3 regions of the Mesobacillus stamsii genome follow, and region 2 is predicted to be linked to each of the others. Evidence: riboswitches for the same ligand, from Rfam matches in the RefSeq annotation. Region 2 holds a riboswitch; each other region holds the start of a gene.
What was found. Region 2 has a riboswitch for S-adenosylmethionine ahead of J2S25_RS04030 (O-acetylhomoserine aminocarboxypropyltransferase/cysteine synthase family protein). Riboswitches for the same ligand answer to the same signal wherever they lie in the genome.
Positions count from the first base shown of each region.

Region 1: linked by a shared signal. The riboswitch ahead of metK (methionine adenosyltransferase) and the one ahead of J2S25_RS04030 (O-acetylhomoserine aminocarboxypropyltransferase/cysteine synthase family protein) in region 2 are both predicted to bind S-adenosylmethionine.
Region 3: linked by a shared signal. The riboswitch ahead of J2S25_RS06955 (methionine biosynthesis PLP-dependent protein) and the one ahead of J2S25_RS04030 (O-acetylhomoserine aminocarboxypropyltransferase/cysteine synthase family protein) in region 2 are both predicted to bind S-adenosylmethionine.

Region 1 is NZ_JAUSUN010000005.1:191,164-195,391, forward strand. It holds gene asnB (asparagine synthase (glutamine-hydrolyzing)) at 1-706, opposite strand, end outside; gene metK (methionine adenosyltransferase) at 941-2,143, opposite strand; SAM riboswitch class I at 2,386-2,527, opposite strand; gene pckA (phosphoenolpyruvate carboxykinase (ATP)) at 2,726-4,228, shown strand, end outside.
Region 2 is NZ_JAUSUN010000004.1:32,711-36,938, reverse strand. It holds gene J2S25_RS04040 (methionine ABC transporter permease) at 1-11, opposite strand, end outside; gene J2S25_RS04035 (methionine ABC transporter ATP-binding protein) at 4-1,029, opposite strand; SAM riboswitch class I at 1,188-1,302, opposite strand; gene J2S25_RS04030 (O-acetylhomoserine aminocarboxypropyltransferase/cysteine synthase family protein) at 1,416-2,732, opposite strand; SAM riboswitch class I at 2,813-2,916, opposite strand; gene J2S25_RS04025 (thioredoxin family protein) at 3,104-3,415, opposite strand; gene J2S25_RS04020 (toprim domain-containing protein) at 3,423-3,773, opposite strand; gene gcvH (glycine cleavage system protein GcvH) at 3,919-4,228, opposite strand, start outside.
Region 3 is NZ_JAUSUN010000006.1:86,945-91,172, forward strand. It holds gene J2S25_RS06945 (AAA family ATPase) at 1-951, opposite strand, end outside; gene J2S25_RS06950 (exonuclease SbcCD subunit D) at 948-2,093, opposite strand; SAM riboswitch class I at 2,300-2,409, shown strand; gene J2S25_RS06955 (methionine biosynthesis PLP-dependent protein) at 2,522-3,652, shown strand; gene J2S25_RS06960 (bifunctional homocysteine S-methyltransferase/methylenetetrahydrofolate reductase) at 3,649-4,228, shown strand, end outside.

The DNA.
Region 1 (4,228 bases), on a different contig from region 2:
CATCCTCTGATTTATGGATAGGCGAGAAGCTCGCTTTCCAGTAACGCTTTATTTCCATCGGCGAACCAATTTTTTTTGTAAAATAATGCCCTGGTTCCAGCTTGTAAATGCCCTCAGACATGGTGTCCGGTTCGGGAACAAACTGGTATGTTAAAAAATGCTGCAGAGCCTTATAATCAATTACATCATTCTGCAAGCCAAGCAAAATGCTCTTCTTTTCAGAACCGAAGAATGTACGATTTTCATCTTCAAAATAAAAGAATGGTTTAATGCCGAAATGGTCCCGTGCCCCGTAAAGAACCATTTCTTGCTTATCCCAAATGACAAATGCGAACATTCCGCGCAGCTTGTCGACAGCCTGCTCCTTGACCTGGCTGTATAGAGCAATGATCACTTCTGTATCAGAGTGGGTTTCGAACGTCAGTCCTTCTTCGATCAACTCTTCACGAAGCTCTAGGTAGTTGTATATTTCTCCGTTGAAAATGATCCAATAACGTTCATTTTCATACGTCAATGGCTGATGGCCAGCCTCCAGGTCGATGATGCTCAAACGACGGAAGCCGAGCTGGATATGCTCATCGTAGAAATATCCATCATCATCTGGACCACGGTGGGTGATGATGTCATTCATATTCTTGAACAGCTGCTTATCTTCGCTGCTGTATTCCTGCGCTTTCTCATGTACACATCCGATAAAGCCACACATTATGTACTTCACCTTCTCCATTTCAGTAAAAAAATTTATTAATGTTTTTTGCTTTCAATCCAAACATACCATCTTATCCTATCATTAAACACAAAATTTTTGCAGTAAAATCCATGGGGAATTTAAGGGAATACTTTATTTTTCACCTTTTGCTCCATTCGCAAACCATCTAATCACTGATTTGACGTTTGATATGAAAAAGGAGTTACATAATTTCTATGTAACTCCTTTTTCTTATTTGCCGAGAGCTTGAGTACGGAGCGTTTCAGCTTTGTCTGTACGCTCCCATGGAAGGTCAACGTCCGAACGGCCAAAGTGTCCGTAAGCAGCTGTCTGTTTGTAAATTGGCTTGCGCAAGTCCAGCATTTTGATAATACCAGCAGGTCGAAGGTCGAAGTTGCTTTCCACAACGTCGATCAGTACGTCCTCACTCACTTTTCCTGTTCCAAACGTATCAATGGAGATGGATACCGGACGGGCAACGCCGATTGCGTATGCAAGCTGAACTTCGACTTTTTCGGCAAGACCAGCAGCAACGAGGTTCTTGGCAACATAACGCGCCGCGTATGCAGCTGAACGGTCCACTTTTGTAGGATCCTTCCCAGAGAATGCGCCTCCTCCGTGACGCGCATATCCACCGTAAGTATCTACGATGATCTTGCGGCCAGTAAGACCTGCATCACCTTGTGGTCCGCCGATTACGAAACGGCCAGTTGGGTTGATGAAGTATTTTGTGTTTTCATCAATCAATTCTGCCGGTACGACAGGCTTGATGACATGTTCCTTAAGGTTGCGCTGGATTTGCTCAAGCGAAACTTCAGGATGGTGCTGTGTTGAGATAACGATTGTATCGATACGGACTGGCTTGTCATTCTCGTCGTATTCAACTGTTACCTGAGTTTTTCCGTCTGGACGCAGGTAAGGAAGGATTTCTTCCTTGCGAACTTCCGTCAGACGTCGGGAAATTTTATGTGCCAAGGAAATTGGAAGTGGCATAAGCTCTTTCGTTTCGTTGCACGCAAAACCGAACATTAAACCTTGGTCTCCAGCACCAATTGCTTCGATTTCTGCGTCTGACATCTGACCTTCACGTGCTTCAAGCGCCTGGTCAACTCCCATCGCTATATCAGCTGACTGCTCGTCGATGGCAGTTAACACTGCGCAAGTTTCCGCGTCGAATCCGTACTTTGCGCGAGTATAGCCGATTTCCTTGATGGTTTCACGGACGATTTTTGGAATATCTACGTATGTAGAAGTGGTGATTTCGCCTGCAACTAGGACCAAGCCTGTCGTAACGGATGTTTCGGCTGCAACACGTGCGTTCGCATCTTTAGCCAGGATCGCATCCAAAATCGCATCAGAAATCTGGTCGCAAATTTTATCCGGATGGCCCTCTGTTACTGATTCAGAAGTAAACAAACGGCGTTTGTGTGACATCTGAGTTCCTCCCTCATGTATAAAAATAGACCCGAGGCTGTCCCAATACAAACCTCGTTTGATACGGTACTCATTCCCTACGTAGTATGAAATAAACGCTGAGTTTTTATTAGGAAAATTCATGGTGAACTTCTTTTTTAAAATTTAACCCAGCAGTAGTCCCATGCATTGGCCAGGAAAAAACAATATAAAAAACCTCTCCAAATATGAGGAAAGGTTTTTGCTAAATTCCGCGCCTTTCGCTCTTATCGTTCAAGGGCAAATCCCTTGCATCAGGTTAGCACCTTTGCCCGAAAAAGGGACAGCAAATTCAAAAGCTGTCATTCTCGTTTGCAGGTTGCTGGGTTTCATTGGGCCTGTCCCTCCACCAGCTCGGGATAAGAGAGTATCCGTTCAAGTCCAAATCATAACGAAGATATAATGGCCTGTCAATGGTTTTTTTTCAAAATACATTCTCAATTTCCTAACGTATGGACAAATGGAATTTTTCCGTATATTAGTATAGATTAATTCGTTAAATGTGCTATACTAATATCAAGAAATTACATAATCTGAATCTTTTAAAAAGGAAGGTATTCTCCGATGAACGTTGTAGGGATATCAAATGAACTTTCAGGATTAATTAATGGAAGCAATATACGGGTACAGCTTTCTGTCCCCCAGCTAGTTGAAAAGGTGCTAAACCGAAAAGAAGGAATCTTGACGTCAACAGGTGCGATAAGAGCGACGACTGGTAAATATACTGGCCGTTCCCCTAAAGATAAATTTATTGTCGAAGAAGAATCCGTAAAAGATAAAATCGACTGGGGGCCAGTCAACCAGCCGATCTCCAAGGAATCTTTTACGAAGCTATATAATAAGGTATTGAAGTACCTCCAAGATAAAGACGAAGTTTTCGTTTTCAACGGATTTGCTGGGGCAGATAAGAAGTACCGCCTACCCATTCAAGTCATCAATGAATATGCATGGCATAATCTTTTTGCCCATCAATTATTCATTCGGCCAACAGAAGCAGATCTTGCTGAGCATGAATCCGAGTTTACAATCCTTTCAGCCCCTACCTTCAAAGCCGACCCTGAAATAGATGGGACAAACTCTGAAACCTTCATCATCATTTCCTTCGAGCAGCGCGTCGTCTTGATCGGCGGGACTGAGTACGCCGGTGAAATGAAGAAATCGATCTTCTCGATAATGAATTATTTGCTTCCGGAAAACGGGATTTTGTCGATGCACTGCTCGGCGAATGTTGGACGCGAAGGCGATGTCGCCTTGTTCTTTGGACTATCCGGTACAGGCAAAACAACTTTATCTGCTGACAATAACCGCCGGTTGATTGGGGATGATGAACACGGCTGGTCTGCTAATGGTGTGTTCAACATCGAAGGCGGCTGCTATGCCAAATGCATCAATTTGTCCAAGGAAAGAGAACCGCAAATCTTTGAGGCAATCCGATTTGGCTCGGTTCTCGAGAACGTCGTAGTCGATGATGATACACGTGTGGCCAATTATGATGACGGCAGCCTGACCGAAAACACTCGGGCAGCCTATCCAATTCAAGCGATTGAAAATATCGTGGATCCAAGCATCGCTGGCCATCCAAACGCCATTGTATTCCTGACAGCCGACGCTTTCGGGGTACTGCCTCCAATTGCCAGGTTAACAAAGGAACAAGCAATGTATCACTTCCTGAGCGGATACACGTCCAAGCTCGCTGGTACAGAACGCGGCATTACATCACCGCAGGCAACATTCTCCACATGCTTTGGTTCTCCCTTCCTGCCGCTTGCAGCAACAAAGTACGCCGAAATGCTTGGTGAAAAAATTGCCGAGCACAACGCAAAGGTATTCCTCGTGAATACGGGATGGACTGGCGGAGAATATGGCATCGGAAGCCGCATGAAGTTGGCGTACACTAGAGCGATGGTCCAGGCTGCACTAGAAGGCGAACTGACGAACGTCGAAACCGCAAAAGACGAAATCTTTGGCCTTGAGATCCCACTGCATGTACCAGGTGTACCTGACGATGTCCTCCAGCCAGTTAAAGCGTGGACTGACAAGGAAGCCTACTATACAAAAGCAAACGAG
Region 2 (4,228 bases):
GTTTCAGCCATTTGAAATCACCTCCACTCCGACTTCATGCTGGCCGATAAATGTAATTGCATTGTCCAATTCTTCTTCTTCTCCATCAAGATGGATGAACAAAATTCCATATGACCCGTTTTGTGTCTGGGAAATTTTTCCTTGTACAATCGTAACCGTTATCTCGAATTTACGGATCAAATTGGTAATTAGCGGCTGCTCGACCCCTTCGCCTACGAATGTCAGCTGGATCACCCGTCCATGCGGATACCGGTCGAGTAAATGGTCTACCGTTTCCTTTGTTTCCTCTGGTTCCGTTACTTGTTGGACAAACCTTTTCGTAATTGGCTGCTGCGGATTCTTAAACACATCCAAGACATGTCCTGTCTCAACGATTCTGCCGCCCTCCATGACTGCTACTCGGTGACAAATTTTGCGGATGACATGCATTTCATGGGTGATCAGGACGATGGTAAGCCCCAGCCGCTTATTGATATCGACAAGAAGATCCAGAATTTGGTCGGTTGTCTGTGGGTCAAGTGCGGAAGTCGCTTCGTCCCCTAGAAGAACCTTTGGATTATTCGCCAACGCCCTGGCGATCCCGACCCTCTGCTTTTGCCCGCCACTTAACTGCGAAGGATAAGCATCTCCCCGGCCATCAAGACCGACAAGCGAGATCAATTCTTTTACCCTTTTGTCCCTTTCAGCTTTCGGCACTCCTGCAATTTCGAGAGGGAATGCAATATTATCTGCAACCGTCCTCGACCAAAGGAGATTGAAATGCTGGAATATCATGCTGATTTCCTGTCTTGCTTTTCTTAATTCTGCACCCTTAATCTTGGAAACTTCCCTGCCTGCAACAATGACAGATCCTGATGTTGGAATTTCAAGCCCATTTAACATACGAATTAGGGTACTTTTTCCTGCGCCGCTATATCCAATGACCCCGAAGATTTCGCCTTCTTTTACTTCAAGATTAACATCATCTACCGCCTTGACTTCGCCTTTTTTTGAAGGATAAATCTTTCTAGCTTTTTTTATCGTAATCAATTGACTCCCCCTCTTTCGCAACCGTTCTATCCACCTGAAAAATACCCTAGTATAATAGGAAGGTTATCAATCTATTTTCCCATTCAGCAACCAAAAAATTCATGTAAAAAGCCTTTCTGCAAATAAGCAGAAAGGCATAGTCGTAGGCGGTATCCTTTCTCTCATCTGCCAAAGCAATCAGCTTTGAGTGAATTGGCACCATTTCAGATAAGCAAGCTTACTGATGGTTGCCGGGCTTCAACGGGCACTTCCCTCCACCTCTCTTGATAAGAGTATGCTATTAAATTTTTACTAGCTATTTTAGTTACGAATGTGATTGTAGCACGGAACAAAAATGGGTGTCAATAAAATTATTTCAAAATTCTTTTTCTCATGGTCCTTTGATATTATACTCTTGCAGGTATCCCAAGTACTCCCGTTGCCTTTTCAATAGCCTGCTCGAGGTCAGCGATAATATCATCACTATTTTCAATGCCAACAGAAAGACGAATTAAATCTTCCGGAACACCCGCAGCTTTGAGTCCGTCTGAATCGAGCTGCTGATGGGTAGTGCTTGCAGGATGGATAACCAAGCTCTTCGCGTCGCCGACATTGGCAACATGGGACCATAATGTCAAGGCGTTGATCAGTTTCGCACCTGCTTCTCGGCCACCTTCTATTCCAAATATCACCACTGACCCAGCACCTTTTGGAAGGTATCGATCTGCCAGATGCTTATCAGGGTGAGAGTCATGGCCAGGGTAGGTGACCCAAGTAACGGCTGGATGTGACTCAAGATAGTCTACTATCTTCCGCGTATTCGCAACATGCTCTTTCATCCGGACATGCAATGTTTCGATTCCAAGATTCAATTGGAAGGCACTCTGCGGGCTGATGGCCGGACCAAGATCACGAAGCAGCTGGACCCTTGCTTTCACAATATATGCGGCGGCTCCTATGGCTTCACTATAAACAATATCATGGTAGCTAGAGTCGGGTTCATTGAAACCAGGAAACTTAGGGGATTTCCAATCGAATTTCCCACCGTCGACAATGATTCCGCCCATAACTGTACCATTGCCTAAAAGCCACTTGGTAGCTGAGTGAATGACAATGTCTGCTCCATATTCAATCGGCCGGCATAAATAGGGCGTCGCAAAAGTATTATCGATGATCAGCGGAACACCAGCTTCATGCGCAATCTCCGCGACAGCTTCTATATCCAATACCCTAAGACTTGGATTTCCAATTGTTTCTGCGTAGACCGCCTTTGTTTTTGGGGTAATGGCCTTCCTGAAATTTTCAGGATCATCGGAATCCACAAAGTGAACGGTAATTCCATATTTCGGCAATGTTACGGCAAATAGATTGTAAGTCCCTCCGTACAGGTTAGAAGCAGCGACAATTTCATCCCCTGCATGGGCGATATTTAAAATCGCCAACGTAATTGCAGACATACCACTTGACAAGGCAAGGGCTCCAACTCCCCCCTCCAACAAGGCGACCTTTTCCTCCAGTGCCGTGACGGTAGGGTTATGAATTCGCGAATAAATATAGCCTGGCTCCTTGAGTGCGAATAAATCAGCTGCATGATCTGTGTTTTCAAACTGGAATGCATTACTAGCATAAATCGGCACAGCTCTAGCTCCCGTTACCGGATCTGGAGACTGTCCTCCGTGTACACCAATCGTTTCGATTCTGTAATTTTTTTGCTCATTTGCCATCTTCATCTCTCCAATCATAAAATTTTCGGAAAGGTGATACAAAAAGCCCTCTTCTTAAGAAGAGGGCCATTTATCAACTCTCCTTATCTTTTCAGAGTATTTACTCTGCAGGAATTAGCACCGTGTTTTACCAACCGGTTGCCGGGCTTCTTCGGGCCAGTCCCTCCGCCTCTCTGGATAAGAATATTCAGTTTGTTTTCATTGCGTTAAAGTGATGATACCACGATCGAAAATGTAGGTCAATCTATTTTCATTTTTCAGAATGAATTTGCTAATTCGGCAAAATTCTTCATTTCCCGAGAAATATCTCCAAAGAACCACGGTCATTTGGCGGTTTTCATAATTGGAATGCCGGATTTTGTCCCTTGCCATCAGCCTTGCAATTCTGTTAATTTTTCAAATAAATAAGGAACGGATTGAAAGGCATAGATTTTCTCCTGTACCTCTCCGTTTTTTATTAAAATCAAACATGGTACACTTTCTATTTCAAATCGTTCAGCCATTTCAGGAAGGAAGTTCAAATCTGCTTTTCCGGATCGGAGTTCAGGTAGCAGCTGTTCGATCACCGTCAGCATTTTGCTTGCCAACTGACAAGTACCGCATATTGGGGTGTAAAAGTATAGGTACCCTGTGTGCTTTTCTGCAAGAAAAGTTTCGATTTCCGTTTTGTTCCAATCTTCCATTTTTGAGTCATCCTTTTTCTAAGTACTCTGCATGCACATCAATATTTGCTCCAATTAAAACAGTTGCAAGATGTTTTTCTGGTGCAGTCGCCACTTCCCGGTACATCCTGTCAATGTATAAATGGTTTGCCTCAGGAAACTCTCTTTTGAATTGCTTCCTTAGCTTTTCACCTGAAGCATCAGCATCTACAAGGATATAAACATCCTTATCAACCAGCGAATCTATCAGTTCATCAAGCTTTGAAACACCGATTGTGCCATTCGTGCAAATAATTTCCACTGGTTCTTTCAGTACGGTCTGTACTTTCTTTTTATCTGACGAACCTTCTACTATGATCACCTTAAGATTTTTGTCCATCGCCATAACCACCTATGCACCAGAAAATAATTACTTTACAACTATTGTTACTGTTTCCACTTGAGATTGCAAAGATTTGGTCTAAGCAGCAGATCCTTATTTTTTGAAAAAAAACGCCTTGAATGCTCAAGGCGTCGGCAATACATTATTCTTTGATCATTTCTTCGTATTGTTCTGGTGTCATCAGCTTGTCTACTTCATTGCTGTCTGTCAGTTCCACTGTAATCATCCATGCCTTTTCATATGGAGATTCGTTAACGAACTCAGGGCTGTCATTCAATTCTTCGTTGATTTCAATCACTTTGCCGCTTACCGGTGCATATAACTCTGATACGGTTTTCACTGATTCCACGCTTCCAAATGGCTGGTCAACAGTGATCTCGTCGCCGACTTCTGGAAGTTCGACGAAGACGATGTCCCCTAGCTCGGATTGAGCGAAATCGGTAATGCCCACG
Region 3 (4,228 bases), on a different contig from region 2:
TTTAGCAAATACCGTCTGCGTTTCTTTTTCGGCAAACAAAGCTTGCTGGGATTCTAGCTTTTCCTTTGCAGCTTTCAATGTCTCAAGCGATTGGATCTGTTTCAAAGTGGCTTCGGCCTCGAACAAGCGCTGCTGCATTTGATCACGGTCTAGTTGCAGGTTTTCACGGGCTTTCGCAAGTTCCTGAAGCTTGCTCTCCATTGCGTCGATTTCGTTTTTTAAAAGCGGAAGAATAAGCGTGTCATTCACGCTGCCTGCAGCGATCAGTTCTTTGAGCTCATCGTTTTCAACCGCTTTAATGCTTCGCAGCTGAGCACTCCTTTTTTCGACCTGGTCCTCGACCATCTTTTTCAAAAGTGTTGCTTCTTCTTTTAATTTTTCTTCCACTTTTTTATAAATTTCCGTATGGAATAATCTTTGCAGGATGATTTCCTTTTCTTTGCTGTCAGATGTCAGCAGCTTCCGAAATTCACCTTGCGGAATCATCAAAATTTGTCGGAATTGATTGCTGTCAATGATCATAATTTCCTTTATTTTTTCATCTGCTTCACGAACATTGGAAGCCAGCAGCTGGATGTCACCATTTTCGTCAATCAGGTAAAGCTCTGCCTTGGCTCCGACGGTGGTTGTTCCTTCGCCTGATTTCTTTTTCCGCTCCTGTTGCGGAGACCTGGTGATTCGGTACGTCTTTTGACGCAAGGAAAAATCGAGGGAAATTTCAGTCAGGGTATCCTCTTCTGCAAACTGGCTACGCAGGTCAGTGCCATTCCTGTCCTCTCCGCTTGCCTTTCCATAAATCGCATAACTGATTCCATCGAATATCGTTGTCTTTCCTGCACCCGTTTTACCGGAAATAACAAACATTGTCCTGTTTTCCAGCTCTTTAAAATCAATCGTTTCTGTACCTGCATATGGCCCGAAAGCCTGCATCGTCAGTTTAAGAGGTTTCATTTTTGCCCCTCCTCTTTTAAAACTTGGCCAATCACGTCCGTCATAATGCCCTGTTTCTCCTCAGTGAATTCGCTCGTCGTCATTTCCTTGTAAAACTGTGCAAAAAGCTCCAGTTCAGACTTTTTTTCTTTTCTGATGGAGCTGAAGTGCTGCCTTTGCTTTTGGTCGATAGATTCGATTTTCCGTTCAAGATGCAAGACATTTGGAAAAACTTGACGCAGCTTGCCCATCGGGTCAATGATCGCACCATCATCCAACAACGTTACTTTTAAATAATCCGTGGTGTTTTCTTTTTCATAAAAAGAAGGATCCAAAAGCTGTTCAAGTTGCCCTTCCAGTTCACGCATATCCTGTTTCGGTTTCAGGCTCCTATAGCTGATTTCGAAGCTTCCATTCTCATTCATTTTAACAATGGAGACTGACTTGCGCTGTTTTGCCTCTGAAAATGAATATTTTAAAAGAGAGCCAGAATATTTGACCTTGTCATGTTTGATCGCATCAGGACTGTGAAGATGCCCTAGTGCCGTATACGAAAATGGATCAAATAAATCCTGTGTCACACAGCCAGAACCGCCCACCGAAAGCGCCCGCTCAGAATCACAGGAATCCCCTCCAAGAACGAAGGCATGTCCGACAAACACATTCGGTTCGTTCGGATTCAGGTTTTCTTCCATTTTGCCAATGACAGCTTTCATTGCATCCTGATGGGAATGAATCGAAGCATCGCCGAGCAAATGCCGGATTACGCCAGGTTCAGCATACGGAACCAGATGGAAATTGACCCCTTTGATATGTACAGGTTTAAACTCATTCGTCCATTTGCCGGTTAAGTAAAAATGATTATGACGGTACCAAGAGCTCCCGAACGACAGCCGTTCGGCACTATCGTGGTTCCCGGCTATCGCTATAACGGGGGTGTTCAGCTCGACATTGATTCTGAACAGAATTTCATCGAGCAGCTCCACCGCATCAGTCGGCGGTACAGATCTGTCATATAGATCTCCAGCAATCACAACTGCGTCCGGCTGTTCCTCAGCAACAAGATCAACAAATTGATTCAATACCTCCCGCTGGTCTTCTGTCATATAGATGCCGTGGACAAGCTTCCCAAGATGCCAATCACCTGTATGGATAAATTTCATAGTCTTCCCCTCCCAAACTAAAACTCTTTTAATGCCTCTCGTATTCTTGCGTAAGTTGAATGCTATTATTATATCAAACACATAAATTTAATGCGCACTCAAATGAAGGAAACAAATACAAACTAGTTCACCACTTTAATTTAATGATTGACAATTTTCTATATCAGCTGTAATATTTAGAGAAATTTAATAATTCCATTTATGGAATCTTATCGAGAGAAGCTGAGGGTCCTGGCCCTATGAAGCTTCAGCAACCTTCAACTTTGTTGAAAAGGTGCTAATTCCAGCAAGTTTTCAAAAACTTGGCAGATAAGAAGTTGGCTGATCATTTTAAAGTCTTCTTCTTGAGAAGGCTTTTTTGTTTTTTACAAGTCAGCATTTTAAAACAAATATAGTCTCTGGCCGATCAATCATGAGGAGTGAGTACATTGGTGAAAATCGATACAAAGTTAGCACAGCTAGGCAATAGGAGTGAATCTGCGACCGGTGCGGTGAATCCTCCCATTTATTTGACAACAGCGTATCGTCATGAAGGGATTGGACAGTCCAGTGGTTATGATTATGTTCGTACTGGCAATCCTACTCGCGAAATTTTGGAAAAGGCAATTGCCGACCTCGAAGAAGGAGACCGTGGATTTGCCTGCAGCTCAGGAATGGCGGCAATTTGGACCGTTCTCTCGCTTTTTAAGTCTGGGGATGAATGGATTGTCTCAAAAGATTTGTATGGGGGTACATACAGACTTCTTGAGCAAGGATTTAAAAAGTGGGGATTACATAGTACCTATGCAGATATGTCAAATTTACTAGAAATCAAGGCAGCCATCAATCCCAATACAAAGGCACTGTTTGTGGAAACACCGACAAACCCGTTAATGGAACAGGCAGATATCGAGTCCATTGCTCAGATCGCCAATGAGTACGGGATCTTGTTGATCGTTGATAATACTTTCTACACTCCCCTTCTCCAAAAACCTTTGACTCTTGGCGCTGATATTGTGATCCACAGTGCGACGAAATACCTCGGGGGACATAATGATGTGCTGGCAGGATTGATTGTTGCAAGAGGGAAAGAAATTTGCGAGTCCCTTTTCCTCCATCATAATGGGGGCGGGGCGGTTTTAAGTCCTTTCGATTCCTGGCTTCTCCTTCGTGGCATGAAGACATTGTCACTAAGGATGGAGCGACATGAGCAGAATGCCAAGAAGCTGGTTGACTTCTTGAAAAAACATGAGTCTGTAAAGGATGTTTTTTATCCCGGAAGAGGCGGAATGATTTCGTTCCGTGTCCAGTCTCCCGCCATCGTCGATCCATTTTTGAAAAGCTTGTCTATAATCACTTTTGCTGAGAGTCTTGGAGGTGTTGAAAGTTTTATTACCTACCCTGCTACTCAGACACACGCTGATATTCCACCTGAAATTCGCGAACAAACCGGCGTCTGTGAGCGGTTGTTGCGATTCTCTGTCGGTATTGAAGATTACCGAGATTTGCTAGATGATTTGCAAGCGGCTTTTAAAAAAGCGGTGGAGAAGGCTGATTTACAGAAGGAGGGATTAGAATGAGTTTCCTGAAACGAATGGAAAATGAAATTTTAATAGCGGATGGTGCAATCGGTACCCTGCTCCATTCCTATGGAGCAGGAACCTGTTTTGAAGAGTTGAATCTCTCCCAGCCTGAAGCGATCATAAAGATCCATAAAGCATATATGGATGCTGGAGCTGATCTAATTCAGACGAATTCATATGCTGCCAATTATATAAAACTAGAAAGATATGGACTTGAGGATCAAGTGAAGGAAATCAATAGCGCAGCTGTCCGGCTTGCCCGTCAGGCAGCAGGCAGCGAGGCTTATGTTTTAGGAACGATGGGCGGCAATCGCGGCATCAGGCCATCAGCCATCCCGATTGAAGAGATCAAGCGTAGCTTCAGGGAACAGCTCTATTGCCTGCTTCTTGAAGGAGTGGACGGAGTGCTGCTCGAAACCTTTTATGATATGGAGGAAATCGAGACTGTATTGGCAATTGCCAGAAAGGAAACAGATTTGCCGATCATTGCTCATGTAACGCTCCAGGAAATCGGCATTATGCAGGACCAGACTCCTCTTCAGGAAGTTTTTAACAGGCTGGAAAATCTGGGTG